One region of the Streptomyces sp. NPDC002324 genome, then DNA from elsewhere that is predicted to be linked to it. Evidence: riboswitches for the same ligand, from Rfam matches in the RefSeq annotation. Region 1 holds a riboswitch; the other holds the start of a gene.
The links. A riboswitch is a leader RNA that binds a small molecule or an ion and turns the genes downstream of it on or off. The one in region 1 is predicted to bind cyclic di-AMP.
Positions count from the first base shown of each region.

Region 1 (7,336 bases):
GCGGTGCTCGTCTACGAGCCCGTCGCCGGTGAAGAGGGCGCCGAAGAGGAGGCCGCCGACGCGGAGGCCGTCGAGAGCACCGACGAGAACGAGGAGTCGGCGAAGTGACCGAGCTCGCGAGCATGGAATTCCACCCGCAGCCCCAGGCCGGCGACGCCCGCCCCTGGGCGTTCCCGGCGCCCGAGCGCGGCACCCTGGCCAACGGCCTGACCGTGCTGCACTGCCACCGCCCCGGCCAGCAGGTCGTCGCCGTCGAGGTCGTCCTCGACGCGCCCCTGGACGCCGAACCGGCCGGCCTCGACGGTGTCGCCACCATCATGACCCGGGCGTTCTCCGAGGGCACCGACAAGCACACGGCCGAGGAGTTCGCCGCCGAGCTGGAGCGCTGCGGCGCCACCCTCGACTCGCACGCCGACCACCCCGGCGTACGCCTGTCCCTCGAAGTGCCCGTGTCGCGGCTGGAGAAGGCCCTGGGGCTGCTCGCCGACGCCCTGCGGGCCCCCGCGTTCGACGACGGCGAGATCGAGCGTCTGGTGGCCAACAGGCTCGACGAGATCCCGCACGAGACCGCCAACCCGGGCCGCCGGGCCGCCAAGGAGCTCTCCCGGCAGCTGTTCCCGGCCACGTCGCGCATGTCGCGGCCCCGCCAGGGCACCGAGGAGACCGTGGAGGGCATCGACTCCGCGGCCGTACGCGCCTTCTACGAGCGGCACGTGCGCCCCGCGACGGCCACCGCCGTGGTCGTCGGCGACCTCACCGGGGTCGACCTCGACACGCTGCTGGGCGACACCCTGGGCGCCTGGACCGGCTCCCCGGCCAAGCCGAGCGTCGCCCCCGCGGTGAGCGCCGACGACACCGGGCGCGTGATCATCGTGGACCGTCCCGGTTCCGTGCAGACCCAGTTGCTCATCGGACGGGTGGGCGCCGACCGGCACGACCGGGTGTGGCCGGCCCAGGTGCTCGGCACCTACTGCCTCGGCGGCACCCTCACCTCCCGCCTGGACCGCGTCCTGCGGGAGGAGAAGGGCTACACCTACGGGGTGCGCGCGTTCGGTCAGGTGCTGCGTTCCGGGCCGGAGGGATCGGGCACGGCGATGCTGGCCATCAGCGGTTCCATCGACACGCCCAACACCGGGCCGGCGCTCGACGACCTGTGGACCGTGCTGCGGACCCTCGCCGCCGAGGGGCTGACCGACGCCGAGCGCGACGTCGCCGTCCAGAACCTCGTCGGGGTCGCCCCTCTCAAGTTCGAGACGGCGGCGGCCGTGGCGGGCACGCTGGCCGACCAGGTCGAGCAGTTCCTGCCGGACGACTACCAGTCGACGCTGTACCGCCAACTCGCCGCCACCGGCACGGTGGAGGCCACCGCGGCCGTTGTGAACGCCTTCCCGGTGGACCGTCTGGTGACCGTCCTCGTCGGGGACGCCGCGCAGATCGAGGAGCCGGTCAGGGCCCTCGGGATCGGTGAAGTCACCGTCGTACCGGCCGAGTAGGGATCCGAGGGGAAACCGGACAGAAGGACACGCACGTGTGAGGCCCTGGTGACTGAAGAGTCACCAGGGCCCGTGTTTGTCCGTATTGATGGCGGAGGTTGTGTGTCTGACCTGTGGCGTAGTTAACAAATCCTGTGATCCGTTTGTTATTTCGAAGACGGTCCACTTAGCGTCGGTCCGGCTGTTCGTCAGATGTTCGCCGCAGCCGCGGCACCGGACAGTCATCGCCGAATCCCCATGGCGCGAGCCCGGGGAGCCGGGGACCCACCGAAGTCCCCTGGGGTGAATCGGGTGCCCTTCGCGAGCGACGCGAAACGAGGGGCAGCCGTAGGAGACCTTCCTGCTCCGAACCCGTCAGCTAACCCGGTAGGCGAGAAGGAAGGAAAGGACCAGCCACTTCATGGCGTTCACCCGCGCCCCTGGGAAGCACCGCCGTCCCGGCCGTGTACAGCGCACGACCACGAGGAACGTGGGCGTAGCCGCTCTCACCACCACCGGTGTCATCGGCACCCTCGCAGGCCCCGCGCTCGCCGCGGAGGAGCCCGCGGTCGAGCAGACCGGCCTGAACCAGATCATCGTCCTCGGCGACACGGTCGCCGACCAGGTGGACGCCCAGGCCGTTGCCCAGCAGCAGGCCGCCGAGGTGGCTGAGGTCAAGAAGAAGGCGCAGGAGGAGGCCCGCAAGGCCGCCGCCGAGAAGGCCGAGCAGGAACGTGCCGCCGCCAAGGAGCGCGAGGAGATCAAGGCCCGCGCCGCCCGCGCGGCCGAGCGCGAGCGCCTCAACACCTACGTCTCGCCCATCAGCGGCTCGTACATCTCCACCGGCTACAAGGCCGGCGGCGCCGTCTGGTCCTCCGGCAGCCACACCGGCGTCGACTTCCACGCCGCCACCGGCACGGCCGTCCTCGCGGTCGGCTCCGGCACCGTCGTGGAGGCGGGCTGGGGCGGGGCGTACGGCAACAACATCGTCATCAGGATGGCCGACGGCACGTACACCCAGTACGGCCACCTGTCGTCCATCGGCGTCTCCGTCGGCCAGACGGTCACCCCCGGCCAGCAGATCGGCCTCTCCGGCGCGACCGGCAACGTCACCGGCCCGCACCTGCACTTCGAGGCCCGGACGACGGCCGAGTACGGCTCGGACATCGATCCCGTCGCCTACCTGCGCTCGCACGGTGTGAACGTCTGAGACACCGCTCCACGCTTCTGGTGAAGGCCCCGGCTCATCGAGCCGGGGCTTTCCGCGTTGTGCGAACGCCCCGTGACGTACCTCCTGTCCAAAAAATATCCCTGGATTCCGGCCCGCCGTCGGAAATTCCGGCTCGCTGCAATAGAGTCGCTGGAAGACACGTCAATCATCGACGTTTCACGGGGATTAAGGCGGAGGTCGGTCATGCGTATTCCGGCACATTCGGTATGCACGGCGATCCGAGATGACATCGTCGCGGGTGTCTACGAGCGCGGCAGCCGTCTCACCGAGGAACTGCTCGCCCGCCGGTACGGCGTCAGCCGGGTCCCCGTGCGTGAGGCGCTGCGCACGCTGGAGGCCGAGGGCTTCGTGGTGACCCGCCGGCACGCGGGCGCGTGCGTCGCCGAGCCGACCGAGCAGGAGGCCGCCGACCTGCTGGAGATGCGCATGCTGCTGGAGCCGCTGGGAGCCGCCCGTGCCGCCCAGCGCCGCACGGAGGCCCACCTCAAGGTGCTGCGCGGCCTGGTCAGACTGGGCCAGGAACGGGCCAGGCGGGGCACCAGCGAGGATCTGCGCTCCCTGGGGGGCTGGTTCCACGAGACGCTCGCACAGGCGTCCGGCAGCCCTGCCCTGACCTCGACACTCGCCCAGCTGCGGCACAAGATCGCCTGGATGTACGCGGTCGAGGCACCCGCCGATCCCGTGGAGTCCTGGGCGGAACACGGCGGCATCGTGGACGCCGTCGCGCGCGGCGACGGCGACCGGGCCCGGACGATCACGTCCCTGCACACCGAGCGCGCCACCGCCGCGCACCGCTTCCGATTTCCGGGCGGGGCCGGCGCGGCGGAACGGGCGGAGCGTGTGAGAACTTCGCAACACCCCGTAAACATGTCGAGCCTGCGGCATTAACACGGGAGCCGTATACAAAGAGGCGAGAATTCCGAGGGGCATTCTTTCTGCTGCCCGCAGAACGAAATCGGAGCGGCGGCAGAGGGAAATCGGGGCGGTAGGGGAACGAAATGGCGAAGGGCCCGCCCGATAAATCGGACGAGCCCTTCGCCATGGTGTGCGGGTGGCCTTTCAGGCCTGTTTCCGTTCCGGGCACCCGGTCACGGGGTCGCTCAGACCGTCTCGGGGAGTTCCTCGAGTCCCTCGGCCACGAGCTTCGCCAGACGGTCGAGCGCGACGTCCGCGCCCTCGGCCTCGGACGCGAGCACGATCTCCTCGCCGCCCTGGGCGCCGAGGCCCAGGACCGCCAGCATGGAGGCCGCGTTGACGGGGTTCCCGTCGGCCTTGGCGATCGTCACGGGGATACCGGAGGCCGTGGTGGCCCGGACGAAGATGGATGCGGGTCGGGCGTGGAGGCCCTCGGCCCAGCCGACGTTGACGCGGCGCTCAGCCATGTGATGCTGCCCTTCGGATGTCTCGGGTGGTTCAGAGAGGTCTAGACCGGGTTGTCTAGACCAGTTTCCCATATGGCGCGACGGAGCGGAACGGGCCCACGGCCTGGCCACGAACCGGCTCTCGCGCTTCTGTTGTGCTTCCCCAGACTGCCCCGCGCCGTAGCCGGACGCGAGCCGTACTCTGGGGCCCATGCAGACCTCGTCGGACCGGCACGAGTACCCCGCCCACTGGGAGGCCGACGTGGTGCTGCGCGACGGCGGCACCGCACGCGTCAGGCCCATCACCGTCGACGACGCCGAGCGTCTGGTCAGCTTCTACGAGCAGGTCTCGGACGAGTCGAAGTACTACCGCTTCTTCGCGCCGTACCCTCGCCTGTCCGCCAAGGACGTCCACCGCTTCACGCACCACGACTTCGTGGACCGGGTGGGGCTCGCCGCCACGGTCGGCGGCGAGTTCATCGCCACCGTACGCTACGACCGGATCGGCGCCGACGGAATGGCCGCGTCAGCCCCCGCCGACGAGGCGGAGGTCGCCTTCCTCGTCCAGGACGCCCACCAGGGCCGCGGCGTGGCCTCCGCCCTCCTCGAACACATCGCCGCCGTCGCCCGCGAGCGCGGCATCAGACGCTTCGCGGCCGAGGTGCTCCCCGCCAACAGCAAGATGATCAAGGTGTTCACCGACGCCGGGTACCAGCAGAAGCGCAGCTTCGAGGACGGTGTCGTCCGCCTGGAGTTCGGCCTGGAGCCCACCGACCGCTCCCTGGCCGTGCAGCGCGCCCGGGAGCAGCGGGCCGAGGCCAGATCCGTCCAGCGTCTGCTCGCCCCCGGCTCGGTCGCCGTCATCGGCGCCGGGCGCACGCCGGGCGGAGTGGGCCGCAGCGTCCTCGCCAACCTCCGGGGCGCCGGTTTCACCGGACGGCTGTACGCGGTGAACAGGGCTCTCGGCGAGGACGAGAAGGAGATCGACGGGGTGCCCGCGCACCGGTCCGTCACCGAGATCGAGGGGCCCGTCGACCTCGCGGTCGTCGCCGTCCCCGCCGCGTACGTCCCCGAGGTCGTCGCCGAGTGCGGCGAACACGGCGTGCAGGGGCTCGTCGTCGTCTCCGCCGGGTACGCCGAGAGCGGCCCCGAGGGGCGCGAGCGCCAGCGCGAACTGGTGCGCCAGGCGCGCACGTACGGCATGCGCATCATCGGACCGAACGCCTTCGGGATCATCAACACCGCCCCGGACGTACGGCTCAACGCCTCACTCGCCCCCGAGGCCCCGCGCTCCGGGCGCATCGGTCTCTTCGCCCAGTCCGGTGCCATCGGGATCGCACTGCTGTCCCGGCTGCACCGGCGCGGCGGAGGGGTCACCGGTGTCACAGGCGTCTCCACCTTCGTGTCGTCGGGCAACCGCGCCGACGTCTCCGGGAACGACGTCCTGCAGTACTGGTACGAGGACCCGGACACGGATGTCGTCCTCATGTATCTGGAGTCCATCGGCAATCCGCGCAAGTTCACCCGTCTCGCCCGGCGCACGGCGGCGGTCAAGCCGCTCGTGGTCGTGCAGGGGGCGCGCCACGGCTCCGCGCCCCAGGGGCATGCCGTGCGCGCCACCGAACTGCCCCACACCACCGTGTCCGCGCTGCTTCGGCAGGCCGGGGTGATCCGGGTCGACACGATCACGGAACTGGTCGACGCGGGACTGCTGCTGGCCCGGCAGCCACTGCCGGCGGGGCCCCGGGTGGCGATCCTCGGCAACTCCGAGTCACTGGGGATGCTCACGTACGACGCGTGTCTCTCCGAGGGGCTGCGGCCGCTGCCCCCGCTCGACCTGACGACCGGGGCCTCGGCACGGGACTTCCACGCGGCGTTGTCGCGGACGCTCGCCGACGACTCGTGCGACGCGGTGGTGGTGACGGCCATACCGGCGCTGGGGGAGACGTCGCCGGGGGACGCGGCCCTGGCGGAGGCGTTGCGGTCGGCCGCCGCCGCGAATCCCTCGAAGCCGGTGCTCGTGGTGCACGTCGAGCTGGGCGGCCTGGCCGAGGCGCTGTCGGCCGCGGCCAGCACGGCACCGCAGGCCGGCGACAGGACGCCCGGCAGCGACGGCGGCACCGACCTGTTCCGCCCCGCGCAACCCCCGCCCACCGCAAGCCAGGAGACGACAGAGACGGGAGAGATGACCGCGTCCTCCTCCGAGCGGGCCGGCTCCCGGCTCATCCCCGCCTATCCCGCCGCCGAGCGGGCCGTCCGCGCCCTCTCCGAGGCCGTGCACTACGCGCAGTGGCGACGGGAGGCGGCGGAGCCGGGACGGGTGCCCGCGTACGAGGACATCGACGAGAAGGGCGCGGCCGAGCGGATCGACGCGCTCCTCGCCACGGGCGAGGGGCTCGCGCTCGGCGCCGAGGAGGCGGGCGCGCTGCTCGGCCGGTACGGCATCCACCTGCGGCAGGCGCGGCCCGCCCCCACGCCCGACGAGGCGGCGCGGGCGGCCGAGGCCCTCGGCTATCCCGTCGCCCTCAAGACGACCGCCCCGCACCTGCGGCACCGGGCCGACCTCGGCGGCGTCCGGCTCGACCTGGCGGACGAGGAACAACTGCGCCGGGCGTACACGGAGTTGACGGAGCTGTTCGGCAGTCCGGCGGAGCTGCGCCCGGTCGTGCAGGGCATGGCCCCGCGCGGAGTCGACACGATCGTCAGGAGCGTGGTGGACCCGGCGGCCGGCGCCGTGCTCTCGTTCGGGCTCGCCGGGCCCGCGTCGCAGCTGCTCGGCGACATGGCACACCGCCTGATTCCGGCCACCGAACGGGACGCGGCCTCGCTGGTCCGGTCGATCCGGACGGCACCGCTCCTCTTCGGCTGGCGGGGCTCGGCCCCCGTCGACACGGACGCGCTGGAGGAGCTGCTGCTGCGGGTCTCACGGCTGGTCGACGACCACCCCGAGGTCGTGGCGGTCTCGCTCGAACCCGTCGTGGTCGCCCCGCACGGCCTGAGCGTCCTCGGCGCCACCGTCCGGCTCGCCCGCCCGCCCCTGCGTGACGACCTCGGCCCGAGGACGCTTCCGGTCTACTGACGGACCCGCCGCCGCGCGCCGACGACGGCCCACGCCCCCACCCGGCGCGAGCCGCACAGCCCACCTCGCGAGAGCCCACAGCCCACCCGGCGCGAGCCACACAGCCCACCCGGCGCGAGCCGCACAGCCCACCTCGCGAGAGCCCACAGCCCACCCCGTGCGAGGGCCGCCCGGCCCACCCGTGCGACGGCGC
Region 1 covers NZ_JBSFCF010000005.1:45,862-53,197, forward strand. The annotation lists gene ACWCRJ_RS09330 (M16 family metallopeptidase) at 1-108, shown strand, start outside; gene ACWCRJ_RS09335 (M16 family metallopeptidase) at 105-1,493, shown strand; cyclic di-AMP (ydaO/yuaA leader) riboswitch at 1,709-1,880, shown strand; gene ACWCRJ_RS09340 (M23 family metallopeptidase) at 1,894-2,682, shown strand; gene ACWCRJ_RS09345 (GntR family transcriptional regulator) at 2,887-3,591, shown strand; gene ACWCRJ_RS09350 (HPr family phosphocarrier protein) at 3,804-4,085, opposite strand; gene ACWCRJ_RS09355 (bifunctional acetate--CoA ligase family protein/GNAT family N-acetyltransferase) at 4,276-7,143, shown strand.

Region 2 (7,336 bases), on a different contig from region 1:
GGCCAGGTGCAGGGCGAGCGGCTGCATCGTGCGCAGGTGGACCTCGCGCCCGCCCGCGATCCGCACCTCGCTGTCCGGGCAGACGAACCGCACCATCGCCAGGATCCGCAGACAGCGCTGCGGGGTGAGGTTCCACTCCTTGGCGAGCGGGGTGCCCTCGAACGGGATCAGGAAGTTCACCGGAACCGAGTCCGGGTCCAGCTCACGGAGCGAGAAGACGACGTCGACCAGGTCCTCGTCGCTCTCGCCCATACCCGCGATCAGGCCCGAACAGGCCGACAGCCCCGCCGCGTGCGCCTTTCGCACGGTGTCCACCCGGTCGGCGTACGTGTGCGTCGTCGTGATCTCGCCGTACGTCGCCTCGGACGTGTTCAGGTTGTGGTTGTAGGCGTCCGCGCCGGCCTCGCGCAGGCGTTCGGCCTGGCCGTCGGAGAGCAGACCCAGACAGGCGCACACCTCGACGCCCTCGTTCTGGTCCTTGATCGTCTTGATGGTGTCGGAGACCCGGTCCACGTCCCGGTCGGTCGGGCCGCGCCCGGACGCCACCAGACAGACCCGCTTCGCGCCACCGGCGAGCCCGGCCGCCGCGGCCTTGGAGGCCTCGTCGGGCTTGAGCCAGCTGTACTTGAGGATGCCGGCCGTGGAGCCGAGCCGCTGGGAGCAGTAGGAGCAGTCCTCGGGACAGAGACCGGACTTGAGGTTGACCAGATAGTTCAGTTTCACCCGGCGCCCGAACCAGTGCCGGCGCACCTTCCCGGCCGCGGCCACCACGTCCAACAGCTCGTCGTCGGAGGTGCCCAGAACGGCGAGCGCCTCGGCACGGCTCGGCGGCTCGCGCCGGAGCCCCTTGTCCACCAGCGTGTTCAGCAGGTCCATGAGAGCCGATCCTGTCCTACGGGACCGCTCTCGGCCAAGGAGAGTTCGGACAACAGAGTGGGATCGACGTGTGGGTATTGCCACATCGTGGGCGCCCGGCCCTGCCACTAGTGTCTGTGCACTGCCTACAAAAGCCCCCGCCGTGCCCGTCCCTGACGGCCACGGTGCCGCGGGTCGCCCACACCACCCCCGGAGGACCCATGGCGTTCGGCTGGATCGACGAGCAGGCGTCGGCACGCCGCCGGGCCGGGCTCGTACGCACCCTGCGCCCCCGTCCGGCCGACTCACCCCTGCTCGACCTCGCGAGCAACGACTACCTCGGCCTCGCCCGGCACCCCGAGGTCACCGAGGGCGCCGCCGGGGCCGCGCGCCGCTGGGGCGGCGGCGCGACCGGCTCCCGGCTGGTCACCGGCACCACCGAACTCCACGGCGAACTGGAACGGGAACTGGCCGACTTCTGCGGCTTCGAGGCCGCGCTCGTCTTCTCCTCCGGCTACGCCGCCAACCTCGCCGCCGTCACCGCGCTCGCCCCGCACGGCTCCCTGATCGTCTCGGACGCGGGCAACCACGCCTCCCTCATCGACGGCTGCCGGCTCGCCCGCGGCACCACCCAGGTCGTCGCCCACGCCGATCCCGACGCCGTCCGCAAGGCGCTCGGCACGGCCGCCCGGGGCACCGCCGTCGCCGTCTCCGACACGGTCTTCTCCGTGGACGGCGACGCCGCCCCGCTGGCCTCCCTCGCCGCCGCCTGCCGGGAGTACGGCGCCGGACTCGTCGTGGACGACGCCCACGGCCTCGGTGTCCTGGGCGACGGCGGCCGGGGCGCGCCGCACGCGGCGGGGCTCGCGGGCGCCCCCGACGTCGTCGTGACGGTCACGCTGTCGAAGTCGCTCGGCAGCCAGGGCGGTGCCGTCCTCGGCCCGGCGCCCGTCATCGACCACCTGGTCAACGCGGCCCGTACGTTCATCTTCGACACGGGTCTCGCCCCGGCCGCGACCGGCGCGGCGCTCGCCGCGCTCCGGCTGCTGCGCCGGGAGCCCGAGCGGGCCGCGCGGGCCCGTGAGGTGGCCAGGGAGCTGCACGCACGGCTGACGGCGTCGGGCCATGAAGCGGTGCGGCCCGACGCCGCCGTGGTGTCCGTACGCGCGCCGTCGCCGGATCAGGCGCTGCGGTGGGCGGCGGACTGCCGGGCGGCGGGTCTCGCCGTCGGCTGTTTCCGCCCGCCGTCCGTGCCCGACGGCGTCTCGCGGCTGCGGCTGACCGCCCGTGCGGATCTCACGCAGGGGCAGATCGACCGAGCCGTGGGGATCATCGGCGATACGCGACCGTGAGTCGGCGTCCCGGCCGAGCCTCGCCGCAAGCGGAAGGACGAACGCTGTCGGTGGGGGTCACCGCAGCGTGGTGATGAATCCCTCCCAGGCGTCGGGGTCGAACAACAGGGCGGGCCCCGCCGTGTTCTTCGAGTCGCGTACGGCCACCAGCCCGGCCCAGCGGCCGGATCCCGGACGGGCCGTCTCCACACAGTTGTTTATCCCGGTACTGCGGCTGCTGCGCAGCCATCGCACATCGGGCAGTTCGGTACTGGTGGGTACGTTCCGAGGCAGTGCGGACATGGTGCCTCCTTACGCGCCGGCGGCTAGCCCGGCGATGTAATCCAACGAGTCCTCGGGCGAAAGGGCGTGGATCTGAAGGGCGTTGAAGGCCTCGACATACGCCTTGAGGTCTTCTTTCCGTTCGAGATAGAGGCTACTCGTCAAGTGGTCGAGAACAACCACGTCCAGATCGGATGTGCTCCGAAATGAGAAAATTACGAAAGGTCCCGTGACGCCGATATGCGCCCCGGCAGTGAACGGGAGCACCTGCAGTCGCACTTGGGGAAGCCGCGCCGCCTCGACCAGACGGACCAGCTGCCGGGACATGATCTCGGGACCGCCCACCACACGCCGGAGAACGCCCTCGTCGAGCACGGCGCTCAGCTCCATCGGCGGGTTCCCGCGCAGCACCTCCTGCCGCGCGAGCCGCACTTCCACGAGCGCGTCGAGTTTGTCGTCATCCAGCCCCTCCACCGCGGCCCGTGTCACCGCCCGCGCGTACTCGGGGATCTGCAGCAGACCCGGAACGACCGAGGTCTCCAGCGTCCGCATGCCCCCGGCCTGCGACTCCAGGCTGATGAAGTCCCGGTACGTCGGCGGCAGTACGCCCCGGTACGCGTGCCACCAGTTGTGCCGCCCACCGCCGTCCTCGGAGCCCGCGAGCGCCAGGAGCAGCTCCCGTAACTCGGTGTCGTCGATCCCGTACGCGTCCAGGAGCTTGCGGACGTCCGCGGGCTTCACCCCGCTGGCGCCCGTCTCGATCCGGCTCACCTTGGACTGGTGCCAGCCGACGCGATGGGCCGCCTCGATGCTCGTGAGCGCCGAACGGGTGCGCAGGACACGCAACTCGGCACCTAGCTTGCGGCGGCGCACCGCCGGACCGTACTGCATGGGATTCTCCTTCCGCCCGGCGCTCTCGATCGCGGTGACGACACCGGATGTCGGGGTGACGACAGAGGATGGACGAAGACCCCACCCAAATACGTTCGGTCGTCGGATAGTTCACCGCTTCGAGCGACAGATATATGCACATCTTGGTGGATCGCCACGCGTGACGGCCCAGGTAGTGGCAGTCTGGCGCGAAGCACCAGTCCGGGACCGTAGTCGAACCATCCGCTCCCTGTCGGACACCGGTCCCGTGGGAAAGGGACGCCTCGCCATGGCAGATCACCTGGAAGCATCCGTCACTCTGCCGAGCGATCCCGCCTCGGTGTCCGCAGCCCGGAACTACGTCGCCACCGTGCTCGCCGAATGGGGCCTGCCGGGCGACACGGGCATCGCGGACACCGTGCGCCTGATCGTGTCCGAACTCGCCACCAACGCCGTCCAGCACACACTGGGCCAGTCGCCCACCTTCACCGTGGACATCGCGCTCGACCGGGACGAGCACTTGCGGATCGGCGTCACCGACAGTCATCCGCGCTTTCCCAAACGCCTGCCGGCCGCCGTCCAGCAGGACAACGGCCGGGGCATGGTCATCATCCGCTGGCTGACCGCGGAGTGCGGCGGCAGGCTGAGCGTCAGACCCACGCGGGAGGGCGGCAAGACGGTGGCGATCGAACTTCCGTGGACGCTCCCCGTCCAGCCGGTCACCGCAGGTGGTCCGCCGGAGACCTGACGGGGCTGTCGTCCTCGACCGGTGGCGTCGGGGGCGGCAGGGGCGTCGGCGGCGGGAGTGGCGACGGCGGCGTGGTGTCGCGGCCCGAGGCGCGTCCCACCAGTTTCGGGAGCAGGCCCCACAGGAGCAGGCACGCCAGGAGCGTGCCGGACCCGGCGGCGACACCGGCCGTCCGGCTGAGCGTCACGTCCACGACGAGCGTGACGGAGCCGGTGAAGGCCGGCATCAGCACGATCAGGCCCGCGGTGGCCAACCGGGACGAGACCTGGACGATGGCGGGCTTGGCGTTCTGCTGGAAGAGCGAGCGGTGCAGGGCGGCCGGCGCGGTGAAGAGCGTCGCCGCGAGGACGGCCAGCAACAGGGTGGTCACGTAGGTGACACGCTGGAAGGTGTCCAGGTCCGGAAAGCGCGGGGTGAAGGCCAGCGTCAGCAGGAACGCGAAGAGGATCTGCACCCCGGTCTGGGTGACCCGCAGCTCCTGGAGCAGCTCGGAGAAATTGCGATCGGCGCGTTCGAGGGGTGTCTCGTTACGTGCCGGGCGGGTGGGTTCCTCGGCCATGGCGGCACGGGTAACCACATGTGTACGACATACGCCAGCGGGGGCGGCGGACAGTTCCGCCGCCCCCAGCGGTGGGTCAGCGGACCCGGCCGTACCAGACGCTCTTCGTCCAGATCTTCTGCAGCCGGACGACGTCACCCGTCTTCGGCGAGTGCCAGATCTTTCCCTTCCCCGCGTAGATACCGACGTGGTAGACGTTCGAGCCCGAGTGGAAGAAGACGAGATCTCCGAGCTTGCGGCTGCTCACGGAGATGTGCTTCGTCTTGTTGTACTGCTGCTGGGCAGTACGGGGCAGCTTCTTGCCCGCCTTCTTGAACGAGTAGAGCGTCAGCCCCGAGCAGTCGAACCTGCCCGGACCCACGGCGCCGTACTTGTAAGGGGAGCCCTTCTTGGAAGCCGCGACCTTGAGTGCCTTCGACGCCACCGTGGCGGCCTCGGCGCCGGATGCGACGCCCGGGACCACGATGCTGCCGCCGACGGCGGCGATGGTCAGAGCCGAGGCCGTACCGGCCCGGGTCAACAGCGACGGGACACGATTCAGCGCAGTCATGCGCAACCCTTCGTCAGCCGCCTGTGAAGGATGACCTGTCGGATTCGGGCTGGCGAAGTTGCCCGGCCGCTGACGCGGCTTCACCCCAAGGGCTGCTCGGCGCGGTCATGGCGTGACCGTTCCGGCGACCCGTCGTGCTTGGGTCCTCCACTCCTGCCGATGCACTTCTGTCGACCGGTAACCGGGCGGCGGCAGGACTCGGCGTCCACCCGGATCGCCCCGCCGCTGCGGCGGGGGCTTGTCGTCGAGAAGGGATCTTGGCGTACTCAAGTGCGAAAATCCCAACGGAACCGGGGATTTGTGGTCTTACTCACCACTCGCCCGTTCGGGTGGACAGGGCGTTTTCCCTCGTTGTGTCCCAGTGGTCGAGGAGGTCCGCACCAGCGCCGGAATGCAGTACTCCGCCCATGTACCAGGCATCTTGCGCAACTTCACAGGTCCTCACGACGTATGGGCCGATGGGTCGATCGCGGTAGGCCGACCGGAGGGCGTCGCGCCGGGACCGGACGCCCCGTCAGTAGTACGGCGCCCGATGCGCGATCGGTTCAGGCGGGTGACGCGAACGGCTCAGGCGGGGGAGTCCTCCGCCTCCGGCGGCAGCGCCACCCGGCCGGCGCGCCGCTCGCCGTCCAGGATGCGCAGGGCCCGCGCGAGCGTCGGGGCGTGCACCTCGTTCTCCCCGCGTCTGTGCATCAGTTCGAGCGCGTCGCGCAGGGCGGTCGCCTTCGCTACGAGCGCCTGCGCCGCGCGCAGCCCGCGGTACGTGTCGCCCGGACGGGCCGGATTGATCCGGCCGAGGAGGTCCACCACGTCCAGATAACGGTCGATCAGTTCCGCCTCGGCGCGGGTGAGCGCGGGCAGGGGCGGCAGTTCGGGCGGGAGCATCCGCGCCTCACCTCGCGCCGGGGAGCGGGAGTGAGGGGGGCGTGGACGAGGGTGGTGGGGGTGAGGGGGGTGTAGGTGGGGTCTTGCGGCTCCGGATCACCCGGTCGGCCAGGCCGTACGCCACCGCCGCCTCGGCGTCGAGGAACTTGTCCCGCTCGATGTCGGCGCTGATCCGCTCCGGGCTCTGCCCCGTGTGCCGGACGAGCATCTCCTCGAGGTTCCGGCGGTTGCGCGTCAACTCCTCGGCCTGGAGCGCCAGATCGCTCGCCTGCCCCTCGATCGGGTCGGCCAGGGCCGGCTGGTGGATCAGCACGCGCGCCCCCGGCAGCATCGAACGCTTGCCCGGTGTGCCCGCCGCCAGCAGCACCGCGGCGGCCGACCCCGCCTGCCCCAGGCAGACCGTCGCCACGTCACAGGTGACGAACCGGATCGTGTCGTAGAGCGCCGTCATCGCGCTGAAGGAGCCGCCGGGCGAATTGATGTACAGCGCGATGTCCCGGTCCGGCGCCTGGTACTCCAGGTGCATGAACTGCGCCATCACGTCGTTCGCCGACGTGTCGTCGATCCGCGTCCCGAGGAACACGATCCGTTCCTCCAGCAGCTTCGAGTACGGATCCATCGTCCGGTGACCCGTGCTGGTGCGTTCGGTGAACTCGGGCAGCACATGACGGGCCGACGGTGGGTTCTCGGGCATGGGGTGTGCCTCCTCTGATCGACTTCCGTAAAAAATGTACAGGACGTACGGACTCTGGAGGAGGGAGATCGGCTGAAAGCGAACGGATCCCCGCGGAACGGGGCTCCGCGGGGATCTTCGGTGGGGCGTTGGTGGAGACCTTGGTGGGGACTTCTGGTTCGGGAATCTCCGGCGGGATGTCTGGTGGGATGTCTAATTGAATGTCTGGTGGGATCGGATCCGGGCGATCAGTTGAGCGGCGCGGGGGCCGGGGTCCCGTAGAAGGTGACCGGCGGCCAGCCGCGGGCGGCGGCGAGTTCGTTCAGGGCGTCCGCGACTTCGAGCGCGCTGATCCGCTGGGCGGCCGGGGCCTCCGTCGTGGCGACGCTGAAGGTGACCGTCAGTTCCGTCATCTCGGTGCCGGGCATACGAACCGTGCCGCTGAACCTGGCGCCCTCGGGGAAGTCGGCCGCCCCTCCCGCCCCGGTCTCGGTGCTCATGCCCTCCGAGGTCTCCGTGCTCACCGCCGTCGCCGCCTGAGCGGTGCCGTTCGACGTGAGTACCGCCCCTGCCGCCGCCGATC
Region 2 covers NZ_JBSFCF010000002.1:120,078-127,413, forward strand. The annotation lists gene bioB (biotin synthase BioB) at 1-876, opposite strand, end outside; gene ACWCRJ_RS03580 (8-amino-7-oxononanoate synthase) at 1,077-2,207, shown strand; gene ACWCRJ_RS03585 (DUF397 domain-containing protein) at 2,265-2,489, opposite strand; gene ACWCRJ_RS03590 (helix-turn-helix domain-containing protein) at 2,499-3,359, opposite strand; gene ACWCRJ_RS03595 (ATP-binding protein) at 3,628-4,086, shown strand; gene ACWCRJ_RS03600 (DUF6328 family protein) at 4,058-4,645, opposite strand; gene ACWCRJ_RS03605 (C40 family peptidase) at 4,722-5,195, opposite strand; cyclic di-AMP (ydaO/yuaA leader) riboswitch at 5,199-5,369, opposite strand; gene ACWCRJ_RS03610 (hypothetical protein) at 5,763-6,080, opposite strand; gene ACWCRJ_RS03615 (ATP-dependent Clp protease proteolytic subunit) at 6,088-6,774, opposite strand; gene ACWCRJ_RS03620 (hypothetical protein) at 7,002-7,253, opposite strand.
Region 2: another riboswitch for cyclic di-AMP. It lies ahead of ACWCRJ_RS03605 (C40 family peptidase); the one in region 1 lies ahead of ACWCRJ_RS09340 (M23 family metallopeptidase).